DNA from 2 places in the Microbacterium istanbulense genome. Region 2 is predicted to be linked to the other one. Evidence: predicted binding sites of a transcription regulator. Region 2 holds the regulator's gene; the other holds the start of a gene.
The links. The regulator LexA, encoded in region 2, represses DNA repair genes until DNA is damaged. The targets are predictions, from matches to a motif close to TCGAACANNTGTTCGA.

Region 1: a site for LexA is predicted at 3,856-3,871, ahead of WDU93_RS05450 (HNH endonuclease signature motif containing protein). Genes of this name have one in related genera too.

Annotation. Positions count from the first base shown of each region.
Region 1 is NZ_JBBDGN010000003.1:154,131-166,121, forward strand. Features, by position in the region: gene WDU93_RS05430 (LpqB family beta-propeller domain-containing protein) at 1-857, shown strand, start outside; gene WDU93_RS05435 (ComF family protein) at 949-1,632, shown strand; gene hpf (ribosome hibernation-promoting factor, HPF/YfiA family) at 1,698-2,360, shown strand; gene WDU93_RS05445 (coiled-coil domain-containing protein) at 2,435-3,757, opposite strand; gene WDU93_RS05450 (HNH endonuclease signature motif containing protein) at 3,903-5,267, shown strand; gene WDU93_RS05455 (PadR family transcriptional regulator) at 5,302-5,970, opposite strand; gene secA (preprotein translocase subunit SecA) at 6,180-8,972, shown strand; gene WDU93_RS05465 (pyridoxal phosphate-dependent aminotransferase) at 9,056-10,279, shown strand; gene WDU93_RS05470 (CpaE/TadZ family protein) at 10,227-11,453, opposite strand; gene WDU93_RS05475 (SAF domain-containing protein) at 11,450-11,991, opposite strand, start outside.
Region 2 is NZ_JBBDGN010000013.1:51,116-63,106, reverse strand. Features, by position in the region: gene priA (bifunctional 1-(5-phosphoribosyl)-5-((5-phosphoribosylamino)methylideneamino)imidazole-4-carboxamide isomerase/phosphoribosylanthranilate isomerase PriA) at 1-66, opposite strand, end outside; gene hisH (imidazole glycerol phosphate synthase subunit HisH) at 160-795, opposite strand; gene hisB (imidazoleglycerol-phosphate dehydratase HisB) at 792-1,406, opposite strand; gene WDU93_RS12655 (histidinol-phosphate transaminase) at 1,403-2,512, opposite strand; gene WDU93_RS12650 (LysM peptidoglycan-binding domain-containing protein) at 2,561-2,911, opposite strand; gene lexA (transcriptional repressor LexA) at 3,174-3,860, shown strand; gene metE (5-methyltetrahydropteroyltriglutamate--homocysteine S-methyltransferase) at 3,926-6,241, opposite strand; gene WDU93_RS12635 (methylenetetrahydrofolate reductase) at 6,238-7,179, opposite strand; gene WDU93_RS12630 (alpha/beta hydrolase family protein) at 7,297-9,162, shown strand; gene smpB (SsrA-binding protein SmpB) at 9,165-9,641, opposite strand; gene ftsX (permease-like cell division protein FtsX) at 9,710-10,624, opposite strand; gene ftsE (cell division ATP-binding protein FtsE) at 10,621-11,697, opposite strand; gene WDU93_RS12610 (DUF2510 domain-containing protein) at 11,869-11,991, shown strand, end outside.

The DNA of each region.
Region 1 (11,991 bases), on a different contig from region 2:
AGCTCGGCATCACCCAGGTGCGCTTCACGGTCGACGGCGCTCCGCTCGAGGCGGGATTGGTCGAGGTCGATCAGGCCGCCCCCGAACCCAGTGTGCTCGTCCTCACCGACGAGGCGTTCGGCAGCGCTGTGGGCGACGAGGTCGTGCCGCTTCCCGGCATTACGGCCGAGATCGCGAAGATCACCGATCCGATCCTGGACATCGATGTCGCGGCCGACGGCACGCGCGCGGCCGCGCGTCTGGGTAACGGAGCCGTGTTCGGCGTGAGTGAGGGTGAACGCGTCGAACTCGACGCCCGTCCCGGGCTCATCGCCCCCACCATGGACCCGTTCGGCTACACCTGGACGGTTCCCCGCGACGACCCGCAGGCTGTACTCGCCTGGACACCCCAGGTGGAGAGCGAACGCATCGCTCAGGCGTGGCCGGATGCCTCGGCGATCAGTCACCAGCGCATCGCTGCCGACGGCACCAGGATCGCCGCCATCGTCACCGTCGGCGGTCAACGTCGCATCGTGGTGGCCGCCGTGCTGCGCGATGACAACGGGGCACCCACGGGGTTCGGGGAGGTGCACGAGATCGGCCGCGTCGCCGCTCCCGCCCAAGGTCTCGCCTGGCTCGGCCCCGACGCGGTCATGGTGCTCACCGGTGGCGAGGACGCCCTCGTGATCACGCAGCAGGTGGGCGGCCCCGCATCCTTCGTCGCGGCCCCACCGCGGGCGCAGTCCATCGCGGGGGCGAAGGCGATGGCCTGGGTGCGTGTGCTCGGTGACGACGGCGTCGTCTACGCCCAGCGCGGCTCGTCGTGGCAGGAGGGTGTCGACGGCATCCTGGTGCTCGGCACGCACGCCGGACTCTGATCGTCCTCCTCACCGCACGCAGCCGACCGAGTTGTCCACAGGCTCCGGCGCTCGGCGCCCGCGCCGGGTGCCGGTCGGGGATGCTCGAGGGATGGATGCCGACGATTGGCGTGACCTCGGTGCGGAGGTGCTTGCGTTTCTGCTCGCCGCAGAGTGCCCAGGGTGCGCGAGGGGAGGCACGCTGCTGTGCGAGCGCTGCCGCCTGCAGCTGCGCCCGCATCCCGTGGGAACGCGCACGCCCGGCGGTATCCCGGTGCGTGCGGCCTTGCGGTACGAGGGGGTGCCTGCGCGCTGCATCCGGCGGGTGAAAGAAGACGGCATGACCCTGCTCGCCCGGCCGCTCGGGCTGGCGCTGCGTGACCTTCTCGCGGCACACGAACCTGCCCTCCTGGTGCCGGTGCCCACCGGTCGCGTCTCCTTCCGGCGACGCGGGTACCGAGTGCCAGAACTCCTCATCCGCCGCGCAGGGGCGAGGCCGGAGCGACTGCTGCGCAGCGTGCGCACCGTCGGTGACCAGCGCGGACTCGGACGCGCACAGCGAACCCGGAACGTGGCCGGGAGCATGCGTGCATCCGCCCCTCGGGGAGGGCAGGACGTCGTGATCGTCGATGACGTCGTGACCACCGGGGCGACGATCGATGAGGCGGCCAGGGCGCTGTCTGCGGCCGGTCATCGGGTGCGTGGCGCGGTCGCGCTCGCCGCCACTCCGCGGCTCGATCGAACCTCTCGCGACACGGCAGAAATGGATGGTGACAACAGGGGGAGGGGCGACTAGCGTAGGGGTTCACAAGGCGACCACGGTCCGCCCTTGGCCGGGCGGACCGGGACAAGGAGGCAGTGATGGAAACGAGCATCGTCGGCGTCGGAGTGAGCATCTCCGATCGGTTCCGTACGGTTGTCGAGGAGAAGATCGCTCGCATTGCGACGCTCGCCCCGCGGGCACAGCGACTCGAGATCAAGGTCACTCATCGCGCCTACCGCAACGGCCGTGTTCCTGATGAGACCGTCGAGCTCACGCTCCTCGGCAAGGGGCCGGTGGTGCGGGCGGAGGCGATCGACGCAGACAAGTTCACCGCCTTCGATCTCGCCATCGACAAGCTCGCCGAGCAGTTGCGCCGGGCCAAGGAGAAGCGCATCGATGGGCGCAACCACCCGCGCGGTGCGCACTTCGAGAAGGGCAGCGGCTCGCTCGAAGGAATCGACGTGCAGCCGGCATCGGTCGATGTGCTGCGGGCCGTCGCGACCGGGTCGGTGCCCGTGCAGGTCGACGCTGAGGAAGATGTCTATTCGCCCGTCGTCATCCGCACGAAGAACTTCGATGCCGAATGGATGACCGTCGAAGAGGCCGTCGACCGGATGGAACTCGTCGGACACGACTTCTTCCTCTTCGTCGACGCCCGCAGCGACCACCCGAGCGTCGTGTACCGGCGCAAGGGCTGGGACTACGGCGTCATCTCACTGACCACCCAGGCCCCGCCGGTTGAGGAGGAACTGGCGTCCTGACCTGACGAAAGGCCGGCCCCGAGAATTCTCGGGGCCGGCCTTTCGTTGTCTGCGGATGCCTGTGGCGATCGGCGTCAGTCGAAGATGCCGTCCAGGATGCTGCCGATCACGAGGCCGCCGAGCACACCCTGCACGATGTCGCCTCCGCCACCTCCGCGGCGTCCACCGCCCCAGCCGCCGCCACCACCCCAGCCGTCGTCGCGGGGACGCGAGGAGTCGATGTCGCGCTGGGCGAGCTGCAGCGCCTCGGAGGCTAGCTGTGCCACACGGCGGGCGCCGGCCAGTGCTTCTTCACGCGTGTCTTCGGCCGGAAGCAGCGCGGGAACGTCGACGCGCAGGCGCTCGGCCTCGGCCAGACGCGTGCGCGCATCGGCGCCGATCCAACCGCGGTGCCCGGCGATCAGGCCACGCGCGACACCCAGCTGCCGGTCGGCATCGTCGAGCGCGTGCTGCACCTGCTGCAGCGAAGGGAGCGGGTTCTCCAGGCGATAACGGGCCTTGGCGATCGCATCGTCGAGGGCGGTGTTCGCGCCGCGCAGCGAGGAGAGTTCGGTGAACGGATCGTTGATCGACCCGGTCGGGGCGAGCGCGGAGAGCGCTGCTTCGAGTTTCACCGTGGCGGCCTGTACCTCGGGGGTCTGCGGGGCGTTGCGAGCCGCGACGATATCGCCGCGCGAGTCGGCGACGACGTCGGCCAGAGTCGATTCGGCGCGCAGCGCCTCGATCTCGAAGTCCTCCACGGCGTCGAGCATCGCGCTCGCGCGCCGCGTGGCCTCGGTTGCGGTCTCCAGCGCGAGGTTCGCCTCGGCGTTCTGCTTCGCCGCGCGGCGGCGCTCGGAGACGTCGGCGCCATGCGTGGCGAAGGAGATGAGTTGCGCGGCCTCGTCGGCCGATGACGCGATCCGGTGCATGGCCGATTCGGCGTACCGGGTCGACAGCCGTTCGATGGTGGCACGGGCCTGGGGGAGGCGTGCGCTGAGCGCCTCCGCCTCGGTGCGCAGCTGCGCGATGATCTCCGGCGCGCGACGCACCTTCGCGACGGTCTCGGCGAGCGCGGACGTCTTCTCGTCGAGCAGGTCTTCCGCCCAGTCGCACAGCTGGATGATCCGCGCGTTGCGGGTGCGTAGCTCCTCTGCCGTGTCGGGGATCTCGTCGTGGTTGAGCTGGTGCAGGTGGAAGGCCTCCTGCAGGTGCGTGCGCACCGCGTCCAGCGCAGCCTTGAGATCGGAGGTCAGAACGTCGCCGAGCTCGGCCTGGGCGAAGGCGAGCTCGTCAGTGGTGGTGCGGATGCGTTCGTCGGCGGCGACGAGCGCCTGCTGTGCGCGACGCGCGAGATCGGCGTCTTGTGCATCCTGAGCTTCTTGTTCACGTTTGCGCTTGCCCCAGAATCCGGCCATGGATCGATCCTACGGGCGTGGGTCGAAAGGATGCCGAGTGTCGACTTCGCCCTGGGTGAACGGAGGATGCCGGAATGCCGATATCTAGAACAAAAAGACGAAAGATATCTTCGATAATGTCGGTGGTCGCTGAGATGATGGATGCATGACGAACCACCTCTCCCCGCTTCGCGAGGCCGTTGCCTCGCTCGATGCGGCGTGGGGCGCGGCGGCCGATGCGACCGAGCTGTCGCGGGCACAGCTGGTGGCCGTGAATGCTGCGATCGGGGTGCTCCAGCGGCGGGTCGATGCCGTGCATGCTGAGGTCGCGGCGGGCATTGCGCACGAGTCACGGCCGGAGCTCGGCCCCGGGTCGCTGGCGAAGGAGCAGGGTTTTCGCACGCCCGCGAAACTGATCGCGGCGACGACCGGCGGGTCGACGGGAGATGCCCTGCGCCTGGTGAAGGTGGGGGAGGCGACGGCGGCACGCACCAACCTCATCGGCGATCGGTTGCCCTCGCGGTATCCGGCTGTGCAGGCCGCGCTCGCGGCAGGAACGGTGAGTGCGCAGGTCGCTGCCCTGATCGTCGCGATGTTGGAGCGGGTGCGCGTCGCGGCGGGAGCCGTGCGGATCGCCGAGGGGGAGCGGTTGCTGGTGCGCCAGGCTCCGGGGCTCGCGGTGGACGACATGCGGCGGTTGCTGCAGCGCGCAGAGGCCTGGCTGGACCCCGATGGGATGCCTCCGCGCGAAGAGGAGTTGCGCGCGAAGCGCTCTACCCGGATGTGGGAGCGCGACGGCCTGTTCCATCTCGAGCTGGTGGCCGATGCGGCCACGGCCGCCCCGGTGAAGGCGGCCGTTCGCGGGTACGTGACGGCGGCGTTCGCCGCGCGGACGGCTGCGGTGGAGCCGGATGCCGTAGATGCTGATCGCCGCTCGGTCGAGCAACTGCAGGCGGACGCTCTGAGTCTGATCTGCGCGCAGGCGCTGGAGCGCCAGGGCGACGAGCTGCCGCTGGCCGGGGCGACCGTGATCGTGCGTGTCGGCCTCGACGACCTGTGTGCAGGTGACGGCGTCGCGAGGATCGATGGCACCGATCAGCCGGTGAGTATCTCCGCGGTGCGGCGGATGGCCGCAGACGGCGGTGTGATTCCCTGGGTGATGGGTGGCGAGGGTGAGGTGCTCGACTGGGGGCGCCGACGTCGGCTGTTCAGCCGCTCCCAGAAGCTGGCGCTGACCGAGCGTGACGGCGGGTGCGCGATGTGCGCGCTGCCTCCGGAGATGACGAAGGTCCATCACATCGACTGGTGGCAGCGTGACACAGGTCGGACCGACCTGCGCAACGGCATTCTGCTATGTGAGACGTGCCATCACCGGATTCACGACAATGGCTGGGAGATTCGGATTGACGGGTGCGGCGTCGCCGCCCGCGTGTGGTTCATTCCGCCGCCACATGTCGATCCGGAGCGCACACCGCGTCTGGGTGGTCGTGCGCGGTTCGACCTTGACATGGCGGCGGTTGCGGTCGGCTAGCCGAGAAGGCGTGAGCTAGCCGAGAAGGCGTGAGCTAGCCGCGAAGGAGTGGCATGGCCGGCTCTGTGACGCCGCTCCCGGCGTCGGGAAGCCGTGGTGGACGACCCCGGCGCGGCTTGTCTGCGCTGATGTGCAGGGCCAGCGCGTGCGGCGCGTGGCCACCCAGGGCTGTTTCCACCTGATCCAGCCAGCGCAGCTCGGCCTCCATCTGCAGGGCCATGGCCTCCGTGACGAGCCGGCGAGCGAGCGCTCCGCCGTCTGGCTGCGCCCCCGGCTGCGCCGCGGCGGTCTCCGCCGCGGGCGCGGCATCCTGCTCCTTGCGCAGCCGCTCCAGGGCCGCGCGCGATGCCACACGCTGGTCATGCACGATCGCAGCGACGTCTGCGCCGGGCAGCGTCGCCGCCAGTGCCAGCTTGATCGTCAGCTCATCCCGCGTGCCCGTCGCGCGCTCCACCGGGGCGGCCAGCCAGGCCCGCACGTCGTCGCGACCGGCATCCGTGATCTGGTAGTAGACATGCCCGGCGGCATCCACCTCGCCCTTGGCGACCAGGCCGTCGCGTTCGAGCCGTTCGAGGGTGTTGTAGATCTGACCGACATTCAGTGGCCAGGTCGACCCGGTCCGCCGGTCGAACTCCGCCCGCAGCTGGTAGCCGTAACACGGCCCCTGGTCGAGGATGGCCAGCAGACTCTGGCGAACTGACATCGGCGCTCCGTGCGTTGCGGGTATCGGGTTTCTCGGTATATGCGTACTCGGAAAACACCACCCATACAACGACCGTGCGGCGTGTCGTGTTCGCCCTGGGCGTCGCGGCGCACGTCGGCTCGTAGGTTCTGCGCAGGTCACGGGCCGGTAACATGGCACCATATGCCCGGCGCGGAACAACGCCGGCACCCGAAACCAAGGAGACATCCGTGGCGAACCCTCTCGAGAAGCTCCTGCGCGCAGGCGAAGGTCGCGTGCTGCGCCGGTTGAAGCAGATCGTCAAGGCCGTCGGCGAGCTCGAGTCCGACTTCGAGAAGCTCACCGACGACGAGCTGCGCAACGAGACCGCCGAACTACGGGCCCGCTACGAGAAGGGCGAGACGCTCGACCAGCTCATGCCCGAGGCCTTCGCCGCCGTCCGCGAGGCCGCCAAGCGCACCCTGAACATGCGCGCCTACGACGTGCAGATCATGGGCGGCGCTGCCCTGCACCTCGGCAACATCGCCGAGATGAAGACCGGTGAGGGCAAGACTCTCGTCGCCACCTTCCCTGCCTACCTCAACGCGATCGCCGGCAAGGGCGTGCACGTCATCACCGTGAACGACTTCCTCGCCAGCTATCAGGCCGAGCTCATGGGCCGCGTCTACCGCGCCCTCGGTATGACCACCGGCATCATCGTCTCGGGGCAGACCCCCGCGGTGCGCCGCGAGCAGTACGCCGCCGACATCACCTACGGCACCAACAACGAGTTCGGCTTCGACTACCTGCGCGACAACATGGCCTGGCGCAAGGAAGACCTCGTCCAGCGCGAGCACTTCTTCGCGATCGTCGACGAGGTCGACTCGATCCTCATCGACGAGGCCCGTACCCCGCTCATCATCTCCGGCCCGTCGTCGGGCGAGGCCAACCGCTGGTTCGCCGAGTTCGCGAAGATCGCCCGCACCCTCGAGGCCGGCGAAGACTACGAAGTCGACGAGAAGAAGCGCACCGTCGGCGTGCTCGAGCCCGGTATCGAGAAGGTCGAGGACTACCTCGGCATCGACAATCTCTACGAGTCGGCCAACACCCCGCTCATCTCGTTCCTGAACAACTCGATCAAGGCGCTCGCGCTGTTCAAGAAGGACACCGACTACGTCGTCATGAACGACGAGGTCATGATCGTCGACGAGCACACCGGCCGCATCCTCGTCGGCCGCCGCTACAACGAGGGCATCCACCAGGCCATCGAGGCCAAGGAGGGCGTGCCGGTCAAGGCCGAGAACCAGACCCTCGCCACCGTCACGCTGCAGAACTACTTCCGCCTCTACGACAAGCTCGCCGGCATGACCGGTACCGCCGAGACCGAGGCGGCCGAGTTCATGTCGACCTACAAGCTCGGCGTCGTGCCCATCCCGACCAACCGGCCGATGGTCCGCAAGGACCAGCCGGACCTCGTTTACAAGAACGAGCAGGCCAAGTTCGCGCAGGTCGTCGAAGACATCGCCGAGCGTCACGCCGCCGGCCAGCCCGTGCTCGTCGGTACGGTCAGCGTCGAGAAGAGCGAGTACCTCTCGCGGCTCCTCGCGAAGAAGGGTGTCAAGCACGAGGTCCTCAACGCCAAGAACCACGCGCGTGAGGCCGAGATCGTCGCCCGTGCCGGCAAGCTGGGCGCCGTCACGGTCGCCACCAACATGGCCGGTCGAGGCACCGACATCATGCTCGGCGGCAACGCCGAGTTCCTCGCCGTGCAGGAGCTGAAGTCCAAGGGTCTCGACCCGGCCGAGACGCCGGAGGAGTACGAGGCCGCGTGGGATGAGACCTACGAGGCGATGAAGGCCCAGGTCGAGGAGGAGAGCGCGCAGGTCACCGAGGCCGGCGGCCTCTACGTGCTCGGCACCGAGCGCCACGAGTCGCGTCGTATCGACAATCAGCTGCGCGGTCGCTCCGGGCGTCAGGGCGACCCGGGGGAGAGCCGCTTCTACCTCAGCCTCACCGACGACCTCATGCGGCTGTTCCAGTCCGGTGCCGCCGAGGCGATCCTCGCCCGCACCAACTTCCCCGACGATGTGCCCATCGAATCGGGGCTGGTGAGCCGCGCGATCCGTAGCGCCCAGTCGCAGGTCGAGGCGCGCAACGCCGAGATGCGCAAGAACGTGCTCAAGTACGACGACGTGCTCAACCGTCAGCGTGAGGCGATCTACGCAGACCGCCGCCACATCCTGCAGGGCGACGACATCGCAGACCGCGTGCAGCACTTCATCGAAGATGCCATCGGCGGCGTCGTGCGGGATCACACCGGCGAGGGTCACAACGAGAGCTGGGACTTCGACGCGCTGTGGACCGAGCTGAAGACGCTCTACCCCGTCGGCGTGACGATCGACGAGGTCGTCGCCGAGGCCGGCGGCCGCAAGGGCGGCATCTCGGCCGACGGGCTGACCCGGGAGCTGCTCAGCGACGCGACGATCGCCTACGAGAAGCGCGAGGAGTCGCTCGGTGAGGCGGCCACGCGTGAACTCGAGCGCCGCGTCGTGCTGCAGGTGCTTGACCGTCGCTGGCGGGACCACCTGTACGAGATGGACTACCTCAAGGACGGCATCGGCCTGCGTGCCATGGCCCAGCGTGACCCGCTGATCGAGTACCAGCGCGAGGGCTACGCCATGTTCCAGGCGATGATGGGCCAGATCAAGGAAGAGTCGGTCGGCTACCTCTACAACCTCGAGGTCGAGGTGCGTCGCGCGGGCGACGACCAGGTCACCGAGGTCGAGGCCAAGGGTCTCGCCGATGGCCAGCCCGAGCAGAAGCTCGAGTACTCGGCGCCGAACGACTCGGGCGATGTCGAGGTGCGCAATGAGCGCGGCCAGGTGCAGCAGGCGGCGACCGCGCGCCTGCGGCAGGAGACCGCGGCGCAGGAGCAGGCAGAGGATGCCCCGCGCGGTGCCTTCGGCCAGCGCACGGACGCCGGCGCCGAGGCGGCCGCGGGCAACCGCGAACAGCGCCGCGCCCAGGCCAAGAAGAAGAAGTGACACGACGCCCCGACCGCCGCGGCACCCCGCTCAGGGGAGTCACGGCGGTCGGGGCGACCTCGTCGTGGCGGTAGTGTGGATCAATGACCCGCCGCACCCTGGACCAGTCCTCCAAGCTGAAGAACGTTCTCTATGAGATCCGCGGCAAGGCACTGATCGAGGCGGCGCGTCTGGAGGCCGAGGGCCACCAGATCCTCAAGTTGAACACCGGCAACCCTGCCACCTTCGGGTTCGAGGCTCCGCACCAGATCGTGCACGACATGCTCGCCACGCTGCCCACCGCGCACGGCTACAGCGACAGCAAGGGCATCATCTCCGCACGTCGGGCGATCGTCAGCCGCTACGAGCAGGAGCCCGGCTTTCCCCGCTTCACGCCCGACGACGTCTTCCTCGGCAACGGTGTCTCCGAGCTCATCACGATGGTCATGCAGGCGCTGCTCGACCAGGGTGACGAGGTGCTCATCCCGGCACCGGACTATCCGCTGTGGACCGCGATGACCTCGCTCGCCGGGGGGACGCCCGTGCACTACGTGTGCGATGAGGATAACGACTGGCAGCCGGATCTCGAAGACATCCGGTCGAAGGTGACGCCGCAGACCAAGGCGATCGTCATCATCAATCCGAACAACCCGACGGGCGCGGTGTACTCCCGCGAGATCCTGGAGGGGATCGTGCAGATCGCTCGGGAGAACGGCCTGCTGCTGCTCTCCGATGAGATCTACGACCGCATCCTGTTCGACGACGCGGTGCACATCCCCACCGCGACCCTCGCGCCTGACCTGCTCTGCCTGACCTTCAACGGCCTGTCCAAGACCTACCGCGTCGCCGGCTACCGCTCGGGCTGGCTCGTCATCACCGGCCCCAAGTCGCACGCCAAGGGCTTCCTCGAGGGCATCGCGCTGCTCGCTTCCACTCGCCTGTGCCCGAACGTCCCCGCCCAGCACGCCGTGCAGGCCGCGCTCAGCGGTGTGCAGAGCATCGACGCCCTCATCGCGCCCACGGGGCGTCTCGCCGAGCAGCGCGACATCGCCTGGCAGGGCCTGGAGGCGATCCCCGGCGTGAGTTGCGTCCGCCCGGCAGGCGCGCTGTACGCGTTCCCCCGCCTCGACCCGAACGTGCACGAGATCCGTGACGACGAGAAGCTCGTCTACGACCTGCTCGTGTCGGAGAAGATCCTGCTCGTGCAGGGCACCGGCTTCAATTGGGCCACCCCCGACCACCTGCGGGTGGTCACTCTGCCCGAGGCCCGCGTGCTCAGCGAAGCCGTCGAGCGACTCGGGAACTTCCTCTCGAGCTATCGGCAGTGACCGCCTCACGCGGCAACAGCGACGTGGCCAGGCGACGGATGCCGGCCACGAACGCCGAGCGCGGGGCGACATCGCCTACCGGGCGCGCGTGCAGCGCGGCGGCATCCACCGCGCGCTGATCGTCGGGGAGGAAGGTCACCTCGTCGATCCCGGCGAAACGCTCCAGGGTGCGCCGGATCTGACCGCGCGCGTCAATGCCCAGCGGACCGGGGCGCACCCGGTTGGCGACGACCCTGATCGGGGTCGCGCCGACGAGGTGGCGCAGTTCGGCGTGCCCACGCAGGAAGCGGCTCACCCCCAGCGGGTCGGCCGAGAGCACGGCCACGATCTGGTCGGCCTCGCGCAATGACACGGCAGTCGCCGCATGGCGCGACGGCGCACCAGGGTCGAGGCCGTCATCTTCGTCGTCGAAGGATGCCGACACGTCGACCACACTGTCGTCGACCCAGCCCCGCGTCGCCTCGAGCGTGGAGCGCAGACGCCCCGCCGCCAGCTCGGGCCAGCGCCCAGGGCGATTGAGGCCGCCGAGCACCTCGACGGCCCCGGCGGAGGTCTCCACCGGCGTCGACAGTCGGTCCAGCTCCGGGGCATCCAGACTGCCGAGCTCGGCGCGGCGGCAGGCGGCCGCCAGCCCCGGCGACTCGTCTCCCAGCCCCAGCAGCAGTGCGAGCGATGGCGCCGTCGTGTCAGCATCGATCAGCGCAGACCGCCGACCGGCCCTGGCGAGTTCGACGGCCAGCTGGATCGCCAAGGTCGAGCGTCCGGGCGCGCCGTGCGGCCCCCACACGGCGAGAAGCCGTGACGGCGCTCGGCCTGTCTGCGGTGCCGGCGGTACGTCTTCGGCCAGCATGCCGAGCACTTGCCAGGCTGCCGCGTCAGCCGGAAGCGGTGCGGGCAGGCCGTACCGGGCCAGCAGACGGGACGAGCCGGGGTCAGCGGCGCCGGACGCAGCGATGGCGATGATCCGCGTGCCCGCACGGTCACAGGCCCGCACGAAGCCGGCCGTGAGGGTGCGACGGTCAGGGTTCAGCACGATGGCGTCCGCAGCCTGCAGGTCGGCTTCGCCGGCATGTTCCGGTCCTGACACGGCGATCACGACGGCGCCGTCGAGTTCGAGGTCCGCGGCCAGCGCCGCCGACTGTTCGGGGCTGACGGCCAGGATGACGACGCTCATGAGCCGTCACCCGTCGGCACGAGCGAGATCGCTGCGCCGCCGGTCATCGCCTCCAGGACGGAGGCGACGTCGGCGCGGTCGATCACGACCTCGACGTCGGTGCGCTCCTGACTGAGCATCCCTTCGCTCTCGGCCACGGTGGCGACCACCGCATCGGCCACCAGAATCCGCGGTGTGTCGAAGCTACGGCCATCCTCTTTCAGCGGTGCCTGCCAGAGCTCGACCACCGTGCCCTCCTTCACCCCGGCCGGGATCGCGGCAGCGCTGGGGATGACGATGGTCGTCGTGCGGGCGCTGTCGGCGTCGGTCACGCTTGCTGTCGGCACCAGCTCTCCACGGGCGAGGGTACGACTGGCGACCATGCCGGCTTCGAGATCCTGCGGGGCGAGGTAGTCGTCAGTCAGCGTTCCCAGACCCACCTCGACCACCTGGAAGTCCTCGGAATCGAGCGCCTCGCCGACGACGATCGTCGTCGTCGCCTGCAGCATCGGCGTGGTCTGCCGTGACGCCGCGACAAGGGCCCAGACCCCGGCGATGG
Region 2 (11,991 bases):
CTTGCCGCCGGCGACATCGACGGCGGGCAGAAGAATCAGCGAGGGGGACTGTGCGAAGTCGTTCATGACGTCCTTGCGAGAGGGGGAAAATGGGGCCCGACGGGCACGAGAGATGAGAGTAGTCCGGGTGCGGCCCGGCTTCAAACCGTGGAGCACGAGTCAGAGAGTGCCGATCCAGTTCCGCAGCAGCTGGATGCCCGCATCGCCCGACTTCTCAGGGTGGAACTGCGTGGCAGAGAGCGGGCCGTTCTCGACCGCGGCGAGGAAGCGGTCGCCGTGCGTCGCCCAGGTCAGCGCGGGCTCGGGGAACGGCGGGGTGACCTCGAGATCCCAGGTCTTGGCGGCGAAGGAGTGCACGAAGTAGAAGCGCTCCTGCTCGATGCCGCGGAAGAGCACGCTGGCGGCATCCGGCTCGACCGTGTTCCAGCCCATGTGCGGCAGCACCGGGGCGTCGAGCTCGGTGACCGCTCCGGGCCACTCCCCCAACCCTTCGGTGCGCTGCCCACGCTCGACCCCGAGCTCGAACATGACCTGCATGCCCACGCAGATGCCCAGCACCGGCCGCCCACCGGCGAGTCGACGATCGATGATGTCGTCGCCGCCGTGATCGTGCAGCGCCTGGCGCACGGCAGCGAAAGCGCCGACGCCGGGCACCAGCAATCCGTCGGCCTCCAACGCGCGCGTGCGGTCACAGGTGAGCTCGACATCGGCGCCGGCGGCGGCCAGCGCCTTCACTGCGGAGTGGACGTTGCCGGACTCGTAGTCGAAGACCGCGACGCGGGGCGTCCTGCTCACAGCGCGCCCTTGGTGGACGGGATGCCGTCGACGAGCGGGTCGAGTGCCTTGGCCTGACGGAATGCCCGCGCGAACGCCTTGAACTCGGCCTCGGCGATGTGGTGCGGGTCGCGCCCGCCGAGCACACGCACGTGCACGGTGAGACCGGCGTTGAACGAGATGGCCTCGAAGACGTGGCGCACGAGGGAACCGGTGAAGTGGCCGCCGATCAGGTGCATCTCGAAGCCGGCCGGCTCACCCTCGTGCACGAGGAACGGACGACCAGAGATGTCGACGACGGCCTGGGCCAGGGCTTCGTCGAGGGGGACGAGCGCGTCGCCGTAGCGAGAGATGCCCGCCTTGTCGCCGAGGGCGTCACGAATGGCCTGACCGAGCACGATCGAGATGTCTTCGACGGTGTGGTGCGCATCGATGTCGGTGTCGCCGGATGCCCGCACGGTGAGATCCGTCAGCGAGTGCTTCGCGAACGCGGTGAGCATGTGGTCGAAGAACGGCACCGAAGTGTCGATGCTGCTACGGCCGGTGCCGTCGAGGTTCAGCTCGAGCTCGACGGTCGACTCAGAGGTGCTGCGCGTGCGGCTCGCCGTGCGCGGTGCGGGGGTGGCGCTCATGCCTTCGATCCTACCGACGGGGCGTCTCCCAGAGACGCGAGCGCTTCGAGGAACGCCGTGGTCTCGGACTCGGTGCCCGCGCTCACGCGCAGGTGTCCGGGAATGCCGACGTCGCGGATGAGTACACCCTTGTCGTACAGGCCCTGCCATACGGCCTTCGGGTCGGCGACACCGCCGAAGAGCACGAAGTTCGCCCAGGATTCGTGAGGCGTGTAGTCCAGCGCCTCGAGGGTCGCGGAGATGCGATCACGCTGCTCGACGATCTCATCGACCATCCGCAGCATGGTTGGCGCGTGCCGCAGGGCGGCCATCGCCGCCGCCTGTGTCAGAGCGCTGAGGTGGTACGGCAGCCGCACCAGTCGGAGCGCATCGATGAACGCGGGGTCGGCGGCGAGATACCCGACGCGGGCGCCGGCGAAGGCGAAGGCCTTGCTCATGGTGCGCGATACAGCCAGGCGCGGCCGGCCCTCCAACAGCGTGAGCGCCGACGGCGCGTCGTGCGGGGCGAACTCCTGGTAGGCCTCATCGACGATGACCACACCGCGGGATGCCTCGTACACGGCCTCGATGACGTCCAGACCCATCGGTGTGCCCGTGGGGTTGTTCGGAGTGCAGAGCATGATCACATCGGGATCCGCGGCTTCGACCTGAGCGGCGGCGTCGTCGGGCGTGATCGTATAGTCGGCCTCTCGATGACCGGCCTTCCAGCTCGCGCCGGTGCCCTGCGCGAGCAGCGGGTACATCGAATACGTGGGCGCGAAGCCGAAGGCGGTGCGGCCCGGGCCGCCGAACGCCTGCAGGATGTGCTGCAGCACCTCGTTGGAACCGTTGCCCGCCCAGATCTGGGAGGCGTCGAGTCCGTGGCCGAGATAGTCGGCGAAGCCCTCGCGCAGTTCCGTGAACTCGCGGTCGGGGTACCGGTTGATCTCACGTAGCGCGCGCGAGATCTCGTCGGCGATCTGCCCGGCGACCTCTTCGGGAACGGGATGCGTGTTCTCGTTGACGTTGAGCGCGACCGGCAGCGGGGCCTGGGGTGCGCCGTACGGAGTGAGCCCGCGAAGATCGTCGCGGAGGGGCAAGTCATCCAGAGAGGTCACCCTCCCCATCGTAGAACCCGCACGGATGACGATGACGTCGTGCGACGGGTCGAGCGCTCAGTCGGCGTAGGCCACGGGGATGGCCAGTTCACTGCCGGCCTGGATGGTGCCACCGTCGAGGTTGTTGAGGCGAATGATGTCGTCGACGACATCGCGCGGGTCCGCGGCGGGGGCGATCGACATCGCGAGGGACCACAGCGTGTCGCCAGGCATGACCGTGACTGTCTGGAACTCGACCGGAGCGGACTGCTCACCCGAGGCGAGGGCCGACCCCCCGGCGAGGACGGAGAAGCCGATGCCGACGGCAAGAGGTGCGGCGGCGAGGGCGACGAGCACTCGGCGACCACGCGTGGTGAGCCGAAGACGGGTCTGCGGTCCGACGGGGGTCGCGATGCTGATGCTGCTCATGGCGTGCTCCTCTGCTGAGTGGTGCAGCTTTCGCATCCGCCCCTCGGCCGGGAGCGGCGGATGCGAAGCTACGTTCCGAATGTATCTTCGATATCGAACATCTGTCAAGAATTCTTCGAACTCTCATCCGAAAAATGCCCGACACGCTCGAACAGATCTTCCGAATCTCGCGGATTCTCGGATACCGTTTCGATATCGACACCCCACCACGGACCACCGACATTCGAACCGGGCGACCGTGACAGCGCACGAAGGAGCAACGATGAGCGACACCACGCCCCCGGCATCCGAGGCGCCGCGCACCCGCCGGCGCAAGAACCTGAGCCCCAAGCAGATGGCGATCCTCGAGGTCATCCAGACCTCGATCGCGCAGCACGGCTACCCGCCGAGCATGCGCGAGATCGGTGATGCCGTCGGCCTGAAGTCGCTCTCGAGCGTGACCCACCAGCTCGGTCAGCTCGAGCTCAGTGGCTACCTGCGCCGTGACCCCGGCAAGACGCGCGCGATGGAGGTGCTCATCGATCTGCCCGGGTTCAGCACCGAGAACCCGGCCGACAGCGCACCTGCCGTCGGCGATGCCGCCCTCGTGCCGCTGGTGGGCCAGATCGCCGCAGGGGTGCCGATCACCGCCGAGCAGCAGGTGGAGGAGATCTTCCCACTCCCCCGTCAGCTCGTCGGCAAGGGCGACCTGTTCATGCTGAAGGTGTCGGGCGAGTCGATGATCGATGCCGCGATCTGCGATGGGGACTGGGTGGTCGTGCGCTCGCAGAACAACGCCGAGAACGGCGAGATCGTCGCCGCGATGCTCGATGGTGAGGCGACCGTGAAGACGTTCCGACGCCGCGACGGTCACACCTGGCTGCTCCCCCGGAACTCCGCGTTCGAGCCGATCCTCGGCGATGACGCCACCGTGCTCGGCAAGGTCGTCGCCGTGCTCCGCGCCGTCTGACACTCTCCAACGACACAGGCCCCTCCTGGATCGGATCCAGGAGGGGCCTGTGTCGTCTCAGGAGATCAGGCTGAAACGGTGATGTCCTCACGCACGCGACGGGTCGCCTCGACGATGTTCGCCAGCGACGCGACGGTCTCGTCGTAGCCGCGGGTCTTCAGACCGCAGTCCGGGTTGACCCACACCTGGCGCAGGGGCAGCTCCTCGACGGCGCGACGCAGCAGCGACTCGACCTCGGCGGTGCTCGGCACGCGCGGCGAGTGGATGTCGTAGACACCGGGACCGATGCCGTGGTCGAAACCGCCGGCAGCGGCGATGTCGGCGACGACCTCCATGCGGCTGCGCGCGGCCTCGATCGAGGTGACATCGGCATCCAGGCCGCGGATCGCGTCGATCACGACACCGAACTCCGAGTAGCACAGGTGGGTGTGCACCTGCGTGGCCGACGCCGCGCCGCCCGTGGCGAGACGGAACGAGCGCACCGACCAGTCGAGGTACGCGGGCTGGTCGGCCTGCTTCAGTGGCAGCAGCTCGCGCAGCGCCGGCTCGTCGACCTGGATGATCTGGATGCCCGCCGCCTCGAGGTCGGCGATCTCGTCGCGCAGGGCCAGCGCGACCTGGTTGGCGGTTTCGCCCAGCGGCTGGTCGTCGCGCACGAACGACCAGGCAAGGATCGTGACCGGGCCGGTGAGCATGCCCTTGACGTGCTTGGCGCTCAGCGACTGCGCGTACGCCGCCCAGTCGACCGTGATGGGGGCCGGACGCGACACGTCGCCCCACAGGATCGAGGGCCGCGTGGCGCGGGAGCCGTACGACTGCACCCAGCCGTTCTCGGTCACCGCGAAGCCGTCGAGGTTCTCGGCGAAGTACTGCACCATGTCGTTGCGCTCCGGCTCGCCGTGCACGAGCACGTCCAGGCCGAGGTCTTCCTGCAGGGTGATCACGCGGTCGATCTCGGCGCGCAGGAAGTCCTCGTAGTCCTCCTGCGAGAGCTCTCCACGGGTGAACTGTGCGCGAGCGCGGCGGATGTCACCTGTCTGCGGGAACGAGCCGATCGTCGTCAGCGGCAGAGCCGGCAGGCCCAGCGCGACCTGCGCCGCCTCGCGGGCCTCGTAGGTGTCGCGCGCGAAGTCGGCCTCGACCAGCTCCCGTGCCCGGACGGCACCGTCACGCACGCCGGGCGCGCTGTGACGATCGGCGAGGGCAGCAGAGGCGGCGTCGAGCTCGGTGGCCACGGCGTCGCGGCCCTCGGCGAGTCCACGGGCGAGCGTGACGACCTGACCGACCTTCTGGTCGGCGAAGGCCAGCCACGACACCAGGCGCTCGTCGAGCTTGGTCTCATCGGTCACGTCGTGCGGCACGTGCAGCAGCGAGGTCGAGGTGGAGGCTGCGACGGCGGCCGCCCCGAGCCCGCGCAGCTGCTCGAGGGTGTCCAGCGCACCGGCGAGATCGCCGCGCCAGATGTTGTGTCCGTCGATCACACCGCCCACGAGGGTCTTGCCGGCGAGGCCGTCTGCGGCGGCGGGCACCGTGCCACGGACGAGGTCGACGCCGATCGCCTCGACCGGCGCGGCGGCGAGCACCGGGAAGACGCTGTCGAGAGATGCGTACGGCGCCGCGACGAAGATCGACGGGCGGTCGGCGGCACCGCCGAGCACGGCGAGTGCGCGCTGCGCGGCATCCGACAGCTGGGCGACGGAGGCGGGCAGCGACTCGCTCACCAGAGCCGGCTCGTCGATCTGCACCCACTCGGCACCGGCAGCGCGCAGGCGGGCGAGTAGCTCGACGTACACCGGAAGCACGTCGTCCAGTCGGGAGAGCGGGTCGAAGCCCTCGGGGGCGCCGTCGGCGGCCTTCGCGAGAGCCAGGAGGGTGACGGGGCCGACGACGACCGGACGGGTGCGGAACCCGGCCTCTGCCGCCTCGGCGACCTCGCGCACGAGACGGTCGCTCGAGAGCGAGAACGTCGTGTCCGGGCCGATCTCCGGCACGAGGTAGTGGTAGTTCGAGTCGAACCACTTCGTCATCTCCAGCGGCGCGCGGTCGCCCTCACCGCGCGCGATCGTGAAGTACGCGGGCAGGCCGATCGTGCCGTCCTCATCGCGCAGGTCTTCGAAGCGCGCCGGGATGGCGCCGACGGTGACGGCGGCGTCGAGCACCTGGTCGTAGTAGGAGAACGACTCGGGAATCGACGAGTCGTCGCGACCGAGACCGAGCGCAGCGAGGCGGTCACGAGTGACGGCACGCAGCTCTGCTGCGGTCTGCTCGAGCTGAGCCTCGTCGGTACGTCCGGCCCAGAACGCCTCGACGGCCTTCTTGAGTTCGCGGCGGCGGCCGATCCTGGGGTAGCCGAGGATGGTGCCGGCGGGGAAAGCGGTCATGGTGTTCCTTTCGAGTACTGCAGGGCGGGGATGATCTCGGCTTCGGCGAGGACGTCGAGAACGGTCTCGTGTTGGTTGAAGGCGTACAGGTGCACGCCGGGGGCGCCACCGTCGACCACCTCGCGGGCCAGCCGCGCCGACCACTCGACGCCGATGCGGCGGCGCCCTTCGGCGGTCGGTTCGATCTCGAGCGCGATCTGCAGCTCACCGGGCAGCTCTTCGCCGGTGAGCTCGAGCACACGCGCGAGCCGGGCGGGCGAGGTGATCGGCATGATGCCGGGCAGAATCGGAATGGTCACGCCGGCACGACGTGCCCGCTCGACGAAGGCGAGGTAGTGGTCGGCGTGGAAGAAGAGCTGCGTGATGGCGAACGTCGCTCCCGCGGCCTGCTTCGCCAGCAGCGCCTCGACGTGCTGGCTGCTGTACGCCGAGCGCGGATGCCCGTTGGGGAAGGCGGCGACGGCGATGTTCACGTGACGACGGGGCGCGACGCGCACCGCGCCGGGGACGCCGGGCACGGGCGACTCCTCATAGGGCGCGCGTTCGGCCTGCACCCGGTCGATCAGCTGCACGAGCTGCGCGGCGCTCTCGAGGTCTCCGAGGAAGGGCTCGCCCTCGGGCCGGTTCGCGGGCGGGTCGCCGCGAAGGGCGAGGAAACTGAGGATGCCGGCATCCAGGAACTCCCGGATGAGCCGTGCCGCGTCGATGTAGGTGTTGCCGACACAGGTGAGGTGCGCGAGCGGCTCGACATCGGTGGTCGCGCGGATGTGCCGGAGCACCTCGAGCGAGCGTCCGCCGGTCGATCCGCCTGCCCCGTAGGTGACGGAGAGGAAATCGGGCCCGGCCGCGGCGAGGTACCGGATGGTCTCGTGCAGGGCGTCGTCTGTGGCCGAGCTGCGCGGGGGGTACAGCTCGAAGGAGAAGGGCACGCGGGTCACCGGGTCCTCCTCACACGCAGACATCGATCGGGCATGTCAGCACGCTAGAACAGGGCAAGAAGGCCGCGCACACTGTGTGACGTCGTGTGTCGGCAACGGCCTGGTTAGGCTCGGAGCATGACCTCTCCGTTCGGCTCTTGGAGCTCGCCGTTCACGCCCGCCGACCTCTCTCGTTCCGCGCCGCGCATCGAGGGCGCTCGCATCGTCGGGAGCGAGATCTGGTGGGGCGAGAGCGTTCCGTCAGAGGGCGGGCGGGTCACCGTGCGCAGCTCCACCGGGCAGGAGATCCTGCCCGCGCCGTGGGGTGCCCGCTCGCGCGTGCACGAGTACGGCGGCGGGGCATGGACGGCGGATGCCGACGGCACGCTGTACTTCGTCGATGTCGCCGACCGGCGGGTGCACCGGATGCCGCGCGGTGGCGTGCCGCATCCGCTCACCTCGTCCGGTGCGCAGTTCGGCGGACTGTCCCTGCAGCAGGGGCGCCTGTTCGCGGTGCGCGAGGATCTGCGCGACGTGCCGCACGAGCGGGCCATCGTCGAGATCCCGGTCGACGGTTCGGCGGCCACCGACGAGTCGGCGGTGCGCGTGGTGGCCGCCGGCCCGGACTTCTTCGCGCATCCCGCGCTCTCGCCGGACGGCGCACGCGTCGCGTTCGTCACCTGGTCGCAGGAGCACATGCCGTGGGAGGGTGCGCGCCTGGTCGTGGCGGAGGCGGATGGCTCACCGACGGATCTCGGCGGGCAGGCCGCGCTGCAGCCGACGTGGGTCGGCGCTGACGAGCTGCTCTACCTCGACAACCCGAGTGGACGGTGGAACCTGCACCGCGCGCCGGCGCGCGTCGATGCTGACGCCGCGCCCATCGCCCCCGCCGATGCCGACACCGGTGGCGGCCTGTGGGTGCTCGGCAACCGCTGGTACGGCACCCTCGACGACGGCCGGGTGGTCGCCGTGCGCACGAATGGCACCGATGAGCTCGTGCTGATCGATGACATCCACGCCGCCGAGCCGACCGTGCACGCGCTGGATCTGCCGATCACGGGCGAGGCGAGCATCGACGATGTGTCGGGCACCTGGGTGCTGATCTCCGGAGCGGGGGCGACCGTCGAGAAGGGCCTGTGGTGCGTGGACGTCGCCGACGGCACTGTGGTCACGGTGACCGGTGGCGCTCCCGTCGACAGCGACTGGTTTCCCCTCGCTCGTGCGGTGACCTTCGACGGGCCGCACGGTCCCGTGCACGCATTCGACTACGCGCCGCTGAATCCGAACGAGACAGCACCGGAGGGCGAACGTCCGCCGTACATCGTGATGGTGCACGGCGGTCCGACCGCGCACGTCGCTGGTACGGCATCCACCGCCTACGCCTTCTGGACCAGTCGCGGCATCGGCGTACTCGATGTGAACTACGGCGGCTCCACGGGCTACGGGCGGGGGTACCGGGAGCGCCTGGACGGCGCGTGGGGCGTGGTCGACGTCGACGATGTGATCGCCGCAGCCCAGGGCCTCGCGGCGTCCGGTGCGGCGGATGCCGAGCGGATCGCGATCCGCGGCGGTTCGGCAGGCGGCTGGACGGTACTCAGTGCGCTCGTGCGCGGCGGGGCATTCGCGGCGGGCATCAGCCGTTATGGCGTCACCGATCTGCGCATGCTCGCAGCGGACACGCATGACTTCGAGAAGCACTATCTGACCGGGCTCGTCGGACCGCTGCCCGAGGCCGAGGCCGTCTACATCGAGCGCTCACCGCTCACGCACGCCGACCAGATCGACGTTCCGGTGCTGCTGCTGCAGGGCGAGGACGACCTGGTGGTGCCGCCCTCACAGTCGGAGGCGATTCGTGATGCGCTCGCGGCGCGCGGCATCGCGCACGAGTACGTGCTGTTCCCCGGCGAGGGCCACGGATTCCGTCGCGCCGAGACCATCGAGGCCGCGGCACGCGCGGAACTGCGTTTTCTCGGCGAGGCGTTCGGCTTCGAGCCGGCCGACTGAGGTCAGTCGCCCATGCGGTTGCGCAACCGCATGGCCCGCTCGGCCTCGCGGGAGTCCTGACGCTCGCGCAGGGTCTGCCGCTTGTCGTACTCGCGCTTGCCCTTGGCCAGAGCGATCTCGACCTTGGCGCGACCGTCAGAGAAGTACAGGCGCAGCGGGATGAGCGTGTAGCCGCCGGCCGAGACGGCGTGCTCGAGCTTGTGGATCTCGTCACGGTGCAGCAGCAGCTTGCGAACGCGCTTGGCGGAGTGGTTGGTCCAGTGGCCCTGCGAGTACTCGGGGATGTGCACCGAGTCGAGGAACGCCTCGCCGCCCTTGATGAAGGCGTACCCATCGGAGAGGTTGGCACGCCCCTGGCGCAGCGACTTGACCTCGGTGCCGGTGAGCACGAGCCCTGCTTCGTAGGACTTCTCGAGGTTGTAGTCGTGACGGGCACGACGATTGGTCGCGATGACCTTCTCCCCGCGTTCCCTGGGCATGTCTTTCTCCTGTGCTCGGTGGACCAGCCCGCCAGTCTATACCGGGAGCGTCGTCTGGGCGGCGGTGGTCAGGTGCGCAGCCAGCGCCGGATCGCGAAGCCCGCCGAGAACGCCGCGAGCACGATGCCGAGCCCGATGAGCGCGGGGACGAGGTAGACGGCGGTCTCCATGCCGACGAGGGGACGCAGGAACGGCACGCGGTCGGCGAGATAGCCCTCGACACCGAAGTGCAGTCCGGCGAGCACGGCGGCGATGGCGAGGAGCGAGCCGATGAACGCCGCGAACACGCCCTCGAGCACGAACGGCGCCTGGATCGACCTGTTCGATGCGCCCACGAGACGCATGATGCCGATCTCTTTTCTTCTGGCGTAGGCGGAGAGCCGGATCGTCGTCGCGATCAGCAATACTGCCGCTACCAACATGAGCGCGGCGATACCCACGGCCAGGTAGGTGGCGACGGTGAGCGCCGAGAACAGGGGGTCGAGGTACTGCTTCTGGTCGACGACCTCGTCGACGCCGGCCTGCCCGGAGAACGCCTCGTAGATGACGTTCGACTGGGCCGGGTCTTTCAGGGTGACCCGGTAGGCCTCGGCCATCTGGTCGACCGTGAGCACGCTGGCCTCAGATTCACCGATCTGCGCGATCATCGCGTCGTAGGCATCCTGTTTGGATTCGAAGACGACCTCGCTGATCAGCGGGCTCAGAGCCTCACCCTCCAGGGCTGCGGCCACGGCGTCGAGCTGTTCCTGGTTGGCCGCGCCTGCGACGCAGCTGTCGGATTCGGACAGCGGCGAGCACATGTAGACGGTGACGACCGCACGGTCGCCCCAGAAGGCCCGCATGGTGCTGATCTGCGCCTGCATGAGGATGGCGGCGCCGACGAAGGTCAGCGAGACGAAGGTCACCAACACGACGGAGACGACCATGGAGATGTTGCGTCGCAGGCCGGCGACGGCCTCGGCGAGAATCAGTCCGACGTTCATGAGGTGGGTCCCACTTCCTCGTCGTCGGACTCGGTGAGGCCGAGGCGATCGGCGACGCCGAGTTCTGCGACCTGCACGTCGGGCAACACGATGGGGTGCGTGCGCGGCCTCGGGGCGTCTGCCTCCTGCGGTGCGGTGACCGGATCCTCGTGCTCGGTCGGGCGCTGAGGCTCGATGGTCGCGGGTTCCGTCGTCGCAGGCTCTGCGGTCGATGGTTCTGCCGGTGCCGCCTCGCTCTGCGTCGGTTCGCTGAGCGCGACCGGCCCGTCGTCGGTCACGGCGATGCGGGGGACGGATGCTGTCTCGCGCTGCACATCCTGCACGGCGGTGAGCGCGGCGGCCGCCGCGGCTCCGCGGACCGCCTCCGGCGTGAGGCGCGGGATGCTGGACGTGTCGCCGTATCCACCGCCGACCTCATCGCGCACCATCTCGCCGTCGCTGAGCTCGATCACGCGACGCTGCATCTGATCGACGAAGCCGGCCTCGTGCGTGGCCATCACGACCGTCGTCCCGCCCGCATTGATGCGAGCGAGCAGCTGCATGATGTCGACCGACGTGGCCGGGTCGAGGTTTCCCGTCGGCTCGTCGGCGAGGAGGATCTTGGGGCGGTTCACGATGGCGCGGGCGATGGCGACACGCTGCTGCTCTCCGCCGGACAGCTCATGCGGCATCCGCTTGCCTTTGCCCTCCAAGCCCACCAGCGCGAGGGCCTCGGGGACCGCCTGCTGGATGAACCCGCGAGAGGAGCCGATCACCTGCAGCGAGAACGCCACGTTCTGGTAGACCGTCTTGGACGGCAGCAGGCGGAAGTCCTGGAACACCGAGCCGATCTGGCGACGGAAGTAGGGCACCTTGCGGTTGGCCAGCGAGCGCAGATCACGACCGAGCACGGCGACGCGACCGGCGGTGGGGATGTCCTCGCGGAGGATGAGGCGCAGGCACGTCGACTTCCCAGACCCGGAGGCACCGACGAGGAAGACGAAATCCCCCCGGTCGACCTCGAAGTCGACGCCGGCGAGGGCGGGGCGTTTGGTGCCGCGATAGCGTTTGGTGACGTTCTCGAACCGAATCATGGCCGCTCCAGCCTATGCGCGCGCACCCGGTGCGCTCTCAGCGACACTCCCCCGGCGGATCCACGGGGACTCCTGGCCCTGCGCCTGTCACATCCGCCTGCTATACACGTTCTAGGCGCAATCGTGCCGGTGGGGGTCGCGCACAGCGACGAATGACGTGAGGAGGGGGCCATGAGCGTTCCCGCTGGATGGTACGACGACGGATCCGGACGGTTGCGCTGGTGGGATGGCGCGCAGTGGACCGAGCACTTCGCTCCGGCTGCTCCCGCCGCCTCAGAAGCCCCCGCTGCAGAA